3 regions of the Streptomyces sp. NPDC012510 genome follow, and region 3 is predicted to be linked to each of the others. Evidence: riboswitches for the same ligand, from Rfam matches in the RefSeq annotation. Region 3 holds a riboswitch; each other region holds the start of a gene.

Region 1 (3,266 bases), on a different contig from region 3:
GAGTACCAGGCACCGGACCGGGACATCTCGCTGTACATCAACTCGCCCGGCGGCTCGTTCAACGCGATGACTGCGCTCTACGACACGATCCGGTTCGTCACCTGCGATGTGGAGACGATCTGCCTGGGACAGGCAGGGTCGTCCGCCGCGGTGCTGCTCGCGGCGGGCACGCCGGGCAAGCGGTTCGTGCTGCCGGGGGCGCGCGTGCTGATCCACCAGCCGGCGCTGACCGATCCGGTCGAGGGCCAGGCGAGCGATCTGGCGATCCAGGCGGAGGAGTTGATGCGCAACCGCCGGAGCCTGGAGGAGATGCTCGTACGGCACACGGGGCAGACTCCGGAGCGGATCAGCGCCGATATCGAACGGCACATGTTCCTCGACGCCAAGGCGGCGGTGGAGTACGGGCTGGCCGATCGGGTGATCCCGAGCCGCAGGTCCTCGGACACGCTCCCGGCAGCGAGGTGAGGCGTCGATGCTCCCACCCGAACTGCCGCCGCTGCCCGCGCTCACCCGCGCCGAGGCGGAGCTGATCGACCGTTATCTCGACGTGGTCGACCTGCTCGGCCGCATCAACCCCGCCCGTCCCGGTGACACCTATCGCGGGTTGCGGGCGGCGCAGGCACTCGTCACCAAGGCGACCGCCCTGCGCGACGCACTCGAACTGATGCACAGGCGCGGTGAGAACGAGGTGCACGCCCCGACCCTCGCACGGGCGCTGCGGGTCCTGGACGGCGAGCGACGGGCGGCCCGCGTCGCACTGCCGCCGGAGCCGGAGGACTCACCCGCCTGAACCAGGCCGGGCTCGCCGCCTGAACCGATCACGGGTCGGTCGCCGTACTACTGACGGGGCGTCCGGCCCGGGTTCGGCGCCCTCCGGACGGCCTACCACGATCAACCCATCGGCCCATACGTCGGGAGGACCTGTGAAGTTGCGCAACATGCCTGACGAACGGCCGGAGTATGTCGTTCCGGTGCTGGTGCGGGCCTCCTCGACCCTGTGGACACAACAGCCGAAAACGGCCTGTCCACCCGAACGGGTGAGTGGTGAGTAAGACCACAAATCCCCGGTTCCGTTGGGATTTTCGGACTTCCGTGCGTCAAGATCCCTTCCTGACGACAAGCCCCCGCCACAGCGGCGGGGCGATCCGGGTGGACGCCGAGTCCTGCCGCCGCCCGGATGACCGGTCGACAGGAGTGCATCGGCAGGAGTGGAGGACCCAAGCACGACGGGTCGCCGGAACGGTCAAGCCATGACCGCACCGAGCAGCCCTTGGGGTGAAGCCGCGTCAGCGGCCGGGCAACTTCGCCAGCCCGAATCCGACAGGTCATCCTTCACAGGCGGCTGACGAAGGGTTGCGCATGACTGCGCTGAATCGTGTCCCGTCGCTGTTGACCCGGGCCGGCACGGCCTCGGCTCTCACCATCGCCGCCGTGGGCGGCAGCATCGTGGTCCCGGGCGTCGCAGCCGACGCCGAGGCCGCCACGGTGGCGTCGAAGGCACTCAAGGTCGCGGCTTCCAAGAAGGGCTCCCCGTACAAGTACGGCGCCACGGGCCCGGGCAGGTTCGACTGCTCAGGGCTGACGCTCTACTCGTTCAAGAAGGCGGGCAAGAAGCTGCCCCGTACTGCTCAGCAGCAGTACAACAAGACGAAGCACATCTCCGCGGGCAACCGCAAGCTCGGAGACCTCGTCTTCTTCCACTCGGGATCGAGCGTGTACCACGTCGGTATCTATGCCGGGAAGGGAAAGATCTGGCACTCGCCGAAGACGGGTGACGTCGTCCGGCTGCAGAAGATCTGGACGAAGAGCGTCTGGTACGGCCGGGTCCGCTGACCCACACGGGGGGCGGCGGTTCTCACGGCCGCCCCCCGGCCGCTTCTCACCCCCCGGCCGCTTCTCAACCCCTCCGGCCGCTTTCTCGACCACCCCCCGGGCCGCTCTTCGGCGCCCCTCCCCGCAGGCGTGCCACGGGCCGAACTGGTTACTCGTTCAGCCATGGCCGATGAACGCACCCGCCTCGCGCGCAACGAGACCCCCCTCGAACGAGCCGACCGCAACTTCTCCGAGTTGCTCCAGGAATTGCGGGTCACCCAGACCGGGGTGCAGATCCTCTTCGCGTTCCTGCTGACACTGGCCTTCACACCCCGATTCCCGGACCTGGACTCCTTCCAGCGCGCTACCTATGTCAGCACCCTGCTGCTGGCGGTCCTCGCGGCGGCGCTCTTCACCGCACCGGCCGCCCTGCACCGCCTGCTCTTCCAGCAGAACGCCAAGCCCCTCATCGTGCGGGTCTCCTCCCGGCTGGCCACCGCGGGCCTGGCGGTGCTGATGCCGGCCTTCGCCGGGTCGGTCATGCTCGTCGTCGATGTGACACTCAGCCGGACGGCCGGGATCACGACCGGGGTCGGCACGTTCCTCGGGTGTCTGCTTCTGTGGGTCGTGCTCCCGAAGCTGGTGGGACGCTCCGACCGCAACCGCGGCGCGGCAGGCTCGGCGCCCCGTCAGGACGAGGCGGTCCCCGTGGGCACGGGCCGGGATTCCGTCACGGCTCCTGCGGACCACCTGCCCTGACCGGCTGGGAGGAGACCGTCCACGGCAGGTCGATCGCCACCGTCTTGCCGCCTTCCCGGGTGGGTCTGACGCTCAGCCTGCCGCCGCACTCGGCGGTCAGCCAGCGGATGATGACCATGCCCCGGCCGTTGTCCTGCTGGACGGCGGCGGGCAGGCGTTTCGGAAAGCGTGGATGACTGTCGGTGACACCGATGCGCAGGTGCTCGTCCCGGTCGAGGGCGATGTCCACGGTGAAGGTGGGCGACTGACCGAGCGTGTGCTGGACGGCGTTGGTGGCGAGTTCGGACACGATCAGGCGCACGGTGTCCGCCATGTCCGTGTCGCCCGGCAGGCCCCATTCGGCCAGCACGGTGGCGACGTATTTCCGGGCAACGGACACCGAGGCGGGATCGCTCGGCAGAGTGACGGATGCTTCCTGGTGATCTGCCATGGCGAGGCGTCCCTTTCCCACGGGACCGGTGTCCGACAGGGAGCGGATGGTTCGACTACGGTCCCGGACTGGTGCTTCGCGCCAGACTGCCACTACCTGGGGTGTCACGGGTGGCGATCCACCAAGATATGCATATATCTGTCGCTCGAAGCGGTGAACTCTCCGACGGCCGAGCGTATTCGGGTGGGGTCTTCGTCCATCCTCTGTCGTCACCCCGACGTCGCGCGCCGGGCGGAAGGAGAACCCATGCGGTACGGTCCGGCGG
Region 2 (3,266 bases), on a different contig from region 3:
CGACCAGGACCGGCCGGTGCTCTTCAACTCCTGGGAGGCCACCGAGTTCGACATCTCGGAGGAGCAGCAGGGGGCGCTCGCGCGGCGAGCGGCGGCCATCGGGGTCGAGCTGTTCGTGGTGGACGACGGTTGGTTCGGGACGCGGACCAGCGACCGGGCCGGGCTCGGCGACTGGACCCCCAACCCGGACCGCTTCCCGAAAGGCCTGAAGCCACTCGCCGACTATGTGCACGCGCTCGACATGCGGTTCGGCATCTGGGTGGAGCCCGAGATGGTCAACCCGGACAGCGAGCTGTATCGGGCGCATCCCGAATGGGCGCAGTTCCAGTCAGGACGAAAGAGGACAGAACTACGCAATCAGCTCGTTCTCAATCTCGCACGCGAGGACGTCCAGGAGTACCTCTGGGAGCGGCTGGACGCCCTCCTGTCCAGCGCGCCGATCGACTATGTGAAGTGGGACTTCAACCGCTGCTTCACCGACGCCGGCTGGCCCGGGGAGCCGTATCCGCAGAAGCTGTGGGTCGAGCACGTGCACGCCTTCTACACCCTGCTGGACCGGCTGCGGGCCGCGCATCCCGGCGTCGCCTTCGAGTCGTGCTCGGGCGGTGGCGGCCGCATCGATCTCGGGGTCATGGCGCGGACGGACCAGGTGTGGACCTCCGACAACACCGACCCGCTCGACCGGCTCGCCATCCAGCACGGCTTCAGCCAGATCCACCCGGCCCGGGTCATGGCCGCATGGGTCACCGACAGCCCGAACAACCAGCTCAACGGCCGGGCCAGCTCGCTGCGGTTCCGTTTCGTCAGCGCCATGGCGGGTGTGCTGGGGGTCGGCGGCGACCTCACCGAGTGGACCGAGGAGGAGCTGGCCGAGGCGCGGGACTGGGTGGAGCTGTACAAGGAGATCCGGCCGGTCGTCCAGCGTGGCGACCTCTACCGGCTGCGTGCGCCGACGGGTGGGCTGAGCGCTGTGCAGTACGTCCACGGTGACGAGGTAGTCGTCCTGGCCTGGCTGCAGGCCCAGCACTACGGCGAGCCGCCGGCCCCGCTCCGGCTGCGTGGCCTCGACCCGACAAAACACTATGAATGCCGAGAAACGGGCGAAGTGTACCGAGGTGGCGTGCTGTTGCATCACGGGCTGCGGACGGGGTTGCGTGGCGACTTCGATGCGACGGTTATCCGCCTGTGTCGCAGATGAGTGAACTGTCCGAAATTGAGCGGTAATTCCAACAAGCCCTGAAATAAAGCCTACTGGCGCGTAGGTGCGTGAGCAGCGTCATATTCGTGACCCTCTGTCGCCGCCATGTCCACGTAATTCGTAGGTGGTTCCAGGGCGGTTGGAAAACGCCGAAGACCGGTCTTTTACGGAGCGTCATCATGAATTGAGGTAAGGATCAGAGGAAAAGACGCACAGGAAGTCCCAATGGTTGTCTCTGTAGGCACAAGTCGCTTACGTTCTGCGTCAATCCGGACGGACGCCCAATCCTGCCGCCGACCGGAGCCGCGTACCGACCCGATCCACGGCAGGAGCGGGGGACCCACAGGTAGTACCGCCTGTTCCGGTTCCCGGAACGGCTAGGGGTATAGCCGTGCGCAAGCACGGCCGGGCATCTCCAGCCCGCACCCGACAGCTCACCTCGCAGGCGCCGGAGAGGAATTCGTCATGCCCGCGAAGGGTAAGCACCGCCGTCCGAAGTCCCAGCGTTTCACCCGCTCGATCGCCGCGGCCGGCACCGGTGGCGCGGCACTCGCACTGCCGTTGATCGGGGCCGCCGGCGCCCATGCCGCGACCCCGACGGCCGCGGTCTCCGACGTCTCCGAGAAGACGGCCGCGGTGGCGCCCGAGAAGGCCGTGGCCCAGGCGGGCGCGCGGATCGAGCAGGCCGAGAAGGCCGCACAAGCGCAGAGGACCGCCACCAAGAAGGCGACGACCAGGACCTACTCGGTGAAGGTCGGCGACTACCTCTCGAAGATCGCGGACGAGCAGGACGTCGAAGGGGGCTGGAAGCGGCTCTACTCGGACAACCGTGAGGCCATCGGCTCCGACCCGTCGCTGATCCACCCGGGCCTGAAGCTCACGATCGGTGGCCAGGCCCCGTCGAGCGGCACGTCGAAGGCGCCGACGACCGGGTCGTCGCAGTCCTCGAAGTCCTCCCAGTCGTCCCAGTCCTCCCAGTCGTCGAAGTCCTCCGGCTCCTCGACGCAGAAGGCGAAGGACACCCAGGCGTCGACCTCCACGTCGAACAACCAGTCCTCCTCGTCCAACGGCTCCGGCTTCAGCTCGCCCATCCAGGGCGCCACTGTGGGCACCGCGTACAAGATCGCAGGCAGCATGTGGTCCAGCGGTTACCACACGGGTGTCGACTTCGTGGCTCCGACCGGTACGAGCCTCAGGGCCGTGGGCGCGGGCACCGTCGTCTCGGCCGGCTGGGGCGGCGCGTACGGCAACCAGGTCGTCGTCAAGCTCGCCGACGGCTACTACGCCCAGTACGCCCACCTCTCGTCGATCTCCGTCTCCGCGGGGCAGTCGGTGAGCGGCGGCCAGCAGATCGGCCTCTCCGGGGCGACCGGCAACGTCACCGGCCCGCACCTCCACTTCGAGATCCGCACCACGCCGAACTACGGCTCGGACATCGACCCGCTGGCCTACCTGCGGTCGAAGGGCGTCGGCGTCTGACGCGTCCGTCCGCACCACCGTTCGCCCCGAAGGCCGGGCCCCGTGATCCCCGGGGTCCGGCCTTCGGCGCGGGTGCCTCGGGGTGCGGGTCGTGAGGGCTGTGTCGCGGTTCTGTGGCTTGGCCGACCGGGGGCTCGACAGTGGGGTGTCAGTAGGGACACAGTGATCGCCGAAAGCGCTTTCTTCGATCTTTTGATCCCTGGAGAAGGAGTCTCATGACCACACGCAGAGCCTTCGGAGCCGTAGCCGCCGGTGCCGTCGTCGCGGCGCTCGCTCCCCCCGGGGCCGCGCGTGCGGCTTCGCGCCGGGGGAGGCGGCGGCTGTTCGCGGCGGACGACTTCCGGTGCGGACTGAGGCAGTGGGCCGTGGAGTTGGAGCGGGGTGGCTCGGTCACCGCTGCGGGCGGGGTGCTGGACGTCGATGTGCCGGCCGGGGCCACGGTGTGGTTCCGGCGAAGCCTGGAAGGGCCGTACGTCGTCGAGTACACGGCCACGCCGGTCTCCGAGGGCGGCGTCAACGACCGCGTCTCCGATCTCAACAACTTCTGGAACGCCGTCGACGTGCGCTCACCCGAAGATCTTTTCGCCAC
Region 3 (3,266 bases):
GGAACGCGTAGATCGACTGGTCGGCGTCACCCACGACACACAGTTCGGCGGGCGGCACGTCCCACTCGTTGGGCGGTACGTCGGCGGGGTGCTCGGAGGTGCCAACCAGTTCCCTGACCAGGGCGTACTGCGCGTGGTTGGTGTCCTGGTACTCGTCGACGAGGACATGGCGGAAGCGGCGGCGGTAGTGCTCGGCGACGTCCGGGAAGGCGCGGAGCAGGTTGACCGTCGTCATGATCAGGTCGTCGAAGTCGAGCGCGTTGGCCTCACGGAGGCGGGACTGGTAGAGCGCGTAGGCCTGGGCGAGGGTTTTCTCGAAGCCGTCGGAGGCCTGGGCGGCGAAGTCCTCCTCGTCGATCAGCTCGTTCTTCAGGTTCGAGATCTTGGCGCTGAAGGACTTGGGCGGGAAGCGCTTGGGATCCAGGTCCAGATCACGGCAGACGAGCGCCATCAGCCGCTTGCTGTCGGCGGCGTCGTAGATCGAGAAGGAGGACGTGAAGCCGAGCTTCTTCGACTCGCGCCGGAGGATCCGTACGCACGCGCTGTGGAAGGTCATGACCCACATCGCGTTCGCGCGCGGGCCCACGAGGTGCTCGACGCGCTCCTTCATCTCACCCGCGGCCTTGTTGGTGAAGGTGATCGCGAGGATCTGGCCCGGGTGGACCTGCCGCTCGCCGAGCAGATGAGCGATGCGATGGGTGAGCACACGGGTCTTGCCGGAGCCGGCGCCGGCCACGATGAGCAGGGGGGAGCCGGCGTGCACCACGGCCGCGCGCTGGTTCTCGTTCAGCCCGTCGAGGAGCGCCGCCGCGTCCAGGGCGGGGCGGGGGGCGCCGTCGCGGTAGTACGCGTCCCGGTCGGGCGGCACGTCGAACTTCCCGCCGAACAGATCGTCCGGAATCGACTCCGGTACGTGATCGTCCTCGGGCGGCGGCGGGGGCTCCTCCGCGTGGCCGCGGGGGGCCTGGAGGTCCGCCAGGAAGCTGTCGTCAAAGAGGCTGCTCATCGCTGTCCGAGTCTAGGCGCCCGCACTGACAGCGCGGGGCCGCCCCGGGAAGTCCGCACCGCATACGCACCGTGCCCATGTCGCGACGCCGAGCGATCGAGCGTATCGCCTATCGCGCCGAAGAGGCTAAGGTCACGAAAACGTATCGGGCATATCGAACATCAACCTTCACAGGGACCACACGAGTTGGCTAGCGTTTTGACAGGCCGTACGACCCAACCGGCGAACCTCGCCGGGCCGCACGGCCCCGCCGAGTCCGGCACGCCTCCCGTGGCAGCCGGAGCCGGGGACCCACCGATCTCCGGGGTGAATCGACCCGACCGCCGCCCGCGGCGAGGGTCGTAGGGCAAACCTTCCGAAAGCATGCGCCCGAACCCGACAGCTAACTCGGTAGGCGGAGTACGGAAGGAGTCGCCGAACCATGGCGCACCGCAAGCCGCGCCCGGCCGGCCGGACGCGCGCGGGCATACGCACGCCCGCGCTCGCCACGGCCGCCCTCACCTCCGTGGCCCTGCTCTCCCAGACGGCCACCGCCGCCCCGTCGACGGACGACAAGCCGAGCCTGGAGGAGGTCGAGAAGAAGGTCGACGACCTCTACCGTCAGGCCGGGTCGGCGACCGAGAACTACAACGCGGCAAAGGAGAGGACGACCAAGCAGAAGAAAAAGGTCGAAACCCTCCTCGATGACGTCGCCCAGCGCACGGACAAGCTCAACGAGGCGCGGGAGCAACTCGGTTCGTTCGCGGCCGCCCAGTACCGCACGGGCGCCGCCGCCCCCGACGGGGCGTCGTTGCTCCTGGCTGACAGCCCGCAGGACTACCTCGACCAGACCCAGCTCATGGACCGCTTGACGGACCGTCAGCAGGGCACCGTGGACGCGTACGTCACGCAGCAGGCCGAGGCGGCCGAACAGCGCCGGCAGGCGACCGACAGCCTCGACCAGCTCACCGAGTCACAGAACGCACTCAAGGCCGGCAAGGCCAAGGTTCAGGCGAAGCTCGCCGAGGCCCGCGAACTGCTGTCCACCCTCACCGCCGAGGAGCGGACCCGGCTCGCCGCGATCGAACAGCGGGAGCAGGAGGAGGCCGAGCGCAAGGCGCGGGAACTGGCACGGCAGCAGGCGGCAGCCCAGACGACCCAGGAAGCCCAGGAGGCGCAGGGGGCCACCACAGCAGCGCCCCGGGAGGCCACGGGGACGGCTCAGGGGGCTACGGGAGCCACGGGAGCCACCCAGGAGGAACCCTCCGCCGGCACCGAGAGCACCACCCCGGCCGAAGACTCCACCTACGCCTCGAAAGCCGCCAAGGCCCTCGCCTTCGCCCGCGCGCAGATCGGCAAGCCGTACGTCTGGGGCGCGACCGGCCCCGGCTCCTACGACTGCTCCGGCCTCACCCAGGCCGCCTGGAAGGCCGCGGGCGTCGACCTCCCCCGCACCACCTACGAGCAGGTCGACGCCGGCACCACGGTCTCCCTCGCCAACGCCAGGCCCGGCGATTTGATCTTCTTCTACGACAACATCGGCCACGTCGGCCTCTACATCGGCAACGGCATGATGATCCACGCCCCGAAGCCGGGGACGTACGTCCGCGAGGAATCCGTCTTCTACGACGGGGAGTCGTCGATCCACAGCGTGGTGCGGCCTGCGTAGCCGACGGGGGCACGGCTCGGCGACGCTCCTGCCCCCCGGCTCACGCCGTGCGAGCCCTCAGGTCCAGAGCACCGCGATGAAGACGTTCGCGGTGGTCAGCGCGCCCACCAGCCCGAACAGCGGCTTGTCCACCGTGCCCTCGTCCCGTTTGACGTAGACCAGTCCGAGGATCACGATCAGCAGCGCCAGCTTGACGCCGATCTTGATGTTGTCGACAGGCTGGTCGTCGGCCTGGTTCAGGCCGACGAGGACGGCGCCTGTGACCAGCATGACGAGCGCGCCGTGGAGCATCGCCGGGACGAAGCGGGCCGTGCCCTGCCCCATGGCCCTCATCTGGGTGAGGAAGCCCCCGAGCAGGGAGGCGATGCCGATGATGTGGAGGGCGACGAAGAGGTGGATGAGTACGTCCATGGGCGGAGCCTAATGAGAGGGGCGCCTTCGGTCGGGCACCGGGGCGGCCGCCGAAAACCCGTACCGATCTTGCATATATGCGCCCTATAGCACCGCCGCACCTGCGCCCGGTCCGAAATGCCCGCATCGGTCATCGCACAGCGTGAAGTCAGCGACGGCGGGAAGGGATCGCGGTCACATACGGTCACCTCCCGGTCGGTG

What was found. A riboswitch is a leader RNA that binds a small molecule or an ion and turns the genes downstream of it on or off. The one in region 3 is predicted to bind cyclic di-AMP.
Positions count from the first base shown of each region.
Region 1: another riboswitch for cyclic di-AMP. It lies ahead of ACFY9I_RS06960 (NlpC/P60 family protein); the one in region 3 lies ahead of ACFY9I_RS14235 (NlpC/P60 family protein).
Region 2: another riboswitch for cyclic di-AMP. It lies ahead of ACFY9I_RS00220 (peptidoglycan DD-metalloendopeptidase family protein); the one in region 3 lies ahead of ACFY9I_RS14235 (NlpC/P60 family protein).

Region 1 covers NZ_JBIBEN010000003.1:340,796-344,061, forward strand. Annotated here, with positions in the region: gene ACFY9I_RS06950 (ATP-dependent Clp protease proteolytic subunit) at 1-465, shown strand, start outside; gene ACFY9I_RS06955 (hypothetical protein) at 473-790, shown strand; cyclic di-AMP (ydaO/yuaA leader) riboswitch at 1,145-1,356, shown strand; gene ACFY9I_RS06960 (NlpC/P60 family protein) at 1,360-1,833, shown strand; gene ACFY9I_RS06965 (DUF6328 family protein) at 1,996-2,571, shown strand; gene ACFY9I_RS06970 (ATP-binding protein) at 2,543-3,001, opposite strand; gene ACFY9I_RS06975 (Scr1 family TA system antitoxin-like transcriptional regulator) at 3,248-3,266, shown strand, end outside.
Region 2 covers NZ_JBIBEN010000001.1:53,459-56,724, reverse strand. Annotated here, with positions in the region: gene ACFY9I_RS00225 (alpha-galactosidase) at 1-1,198, shown strand, start outside; cyclic di-AMP (ydaO/yuaA leader) riboswitch at 1,501-1,659, shown strand; gene ACFY9I_RS00220 (peptidoglycan DD-metalloendopeptidase family protein) at 1,664-2,677, shown strand; gene ACFY9I_RS00215 (DUF6250 domain-containing protein) at 2,893-3,266, shown strand, end outside.
Region 3 covers NZ_JBIBEN010000006.1:349,525-352,790, reverse strand. Annotated here, with positions in the region: gene pcrA (DNA helicase PcrA) at 1-1,006, opposite strand, end outside; cyclic di-AMP (ydaO/yuaA leader) riboswitch at 1,259-1,419, shown strand; gene ACFY9I_RS14235 (NlpC/P60 family protein) at 1,428-2,654, shown strand; gene ACFY9I_RS14230 (hypothetical protein) at 2,712-3,065, opposite strand.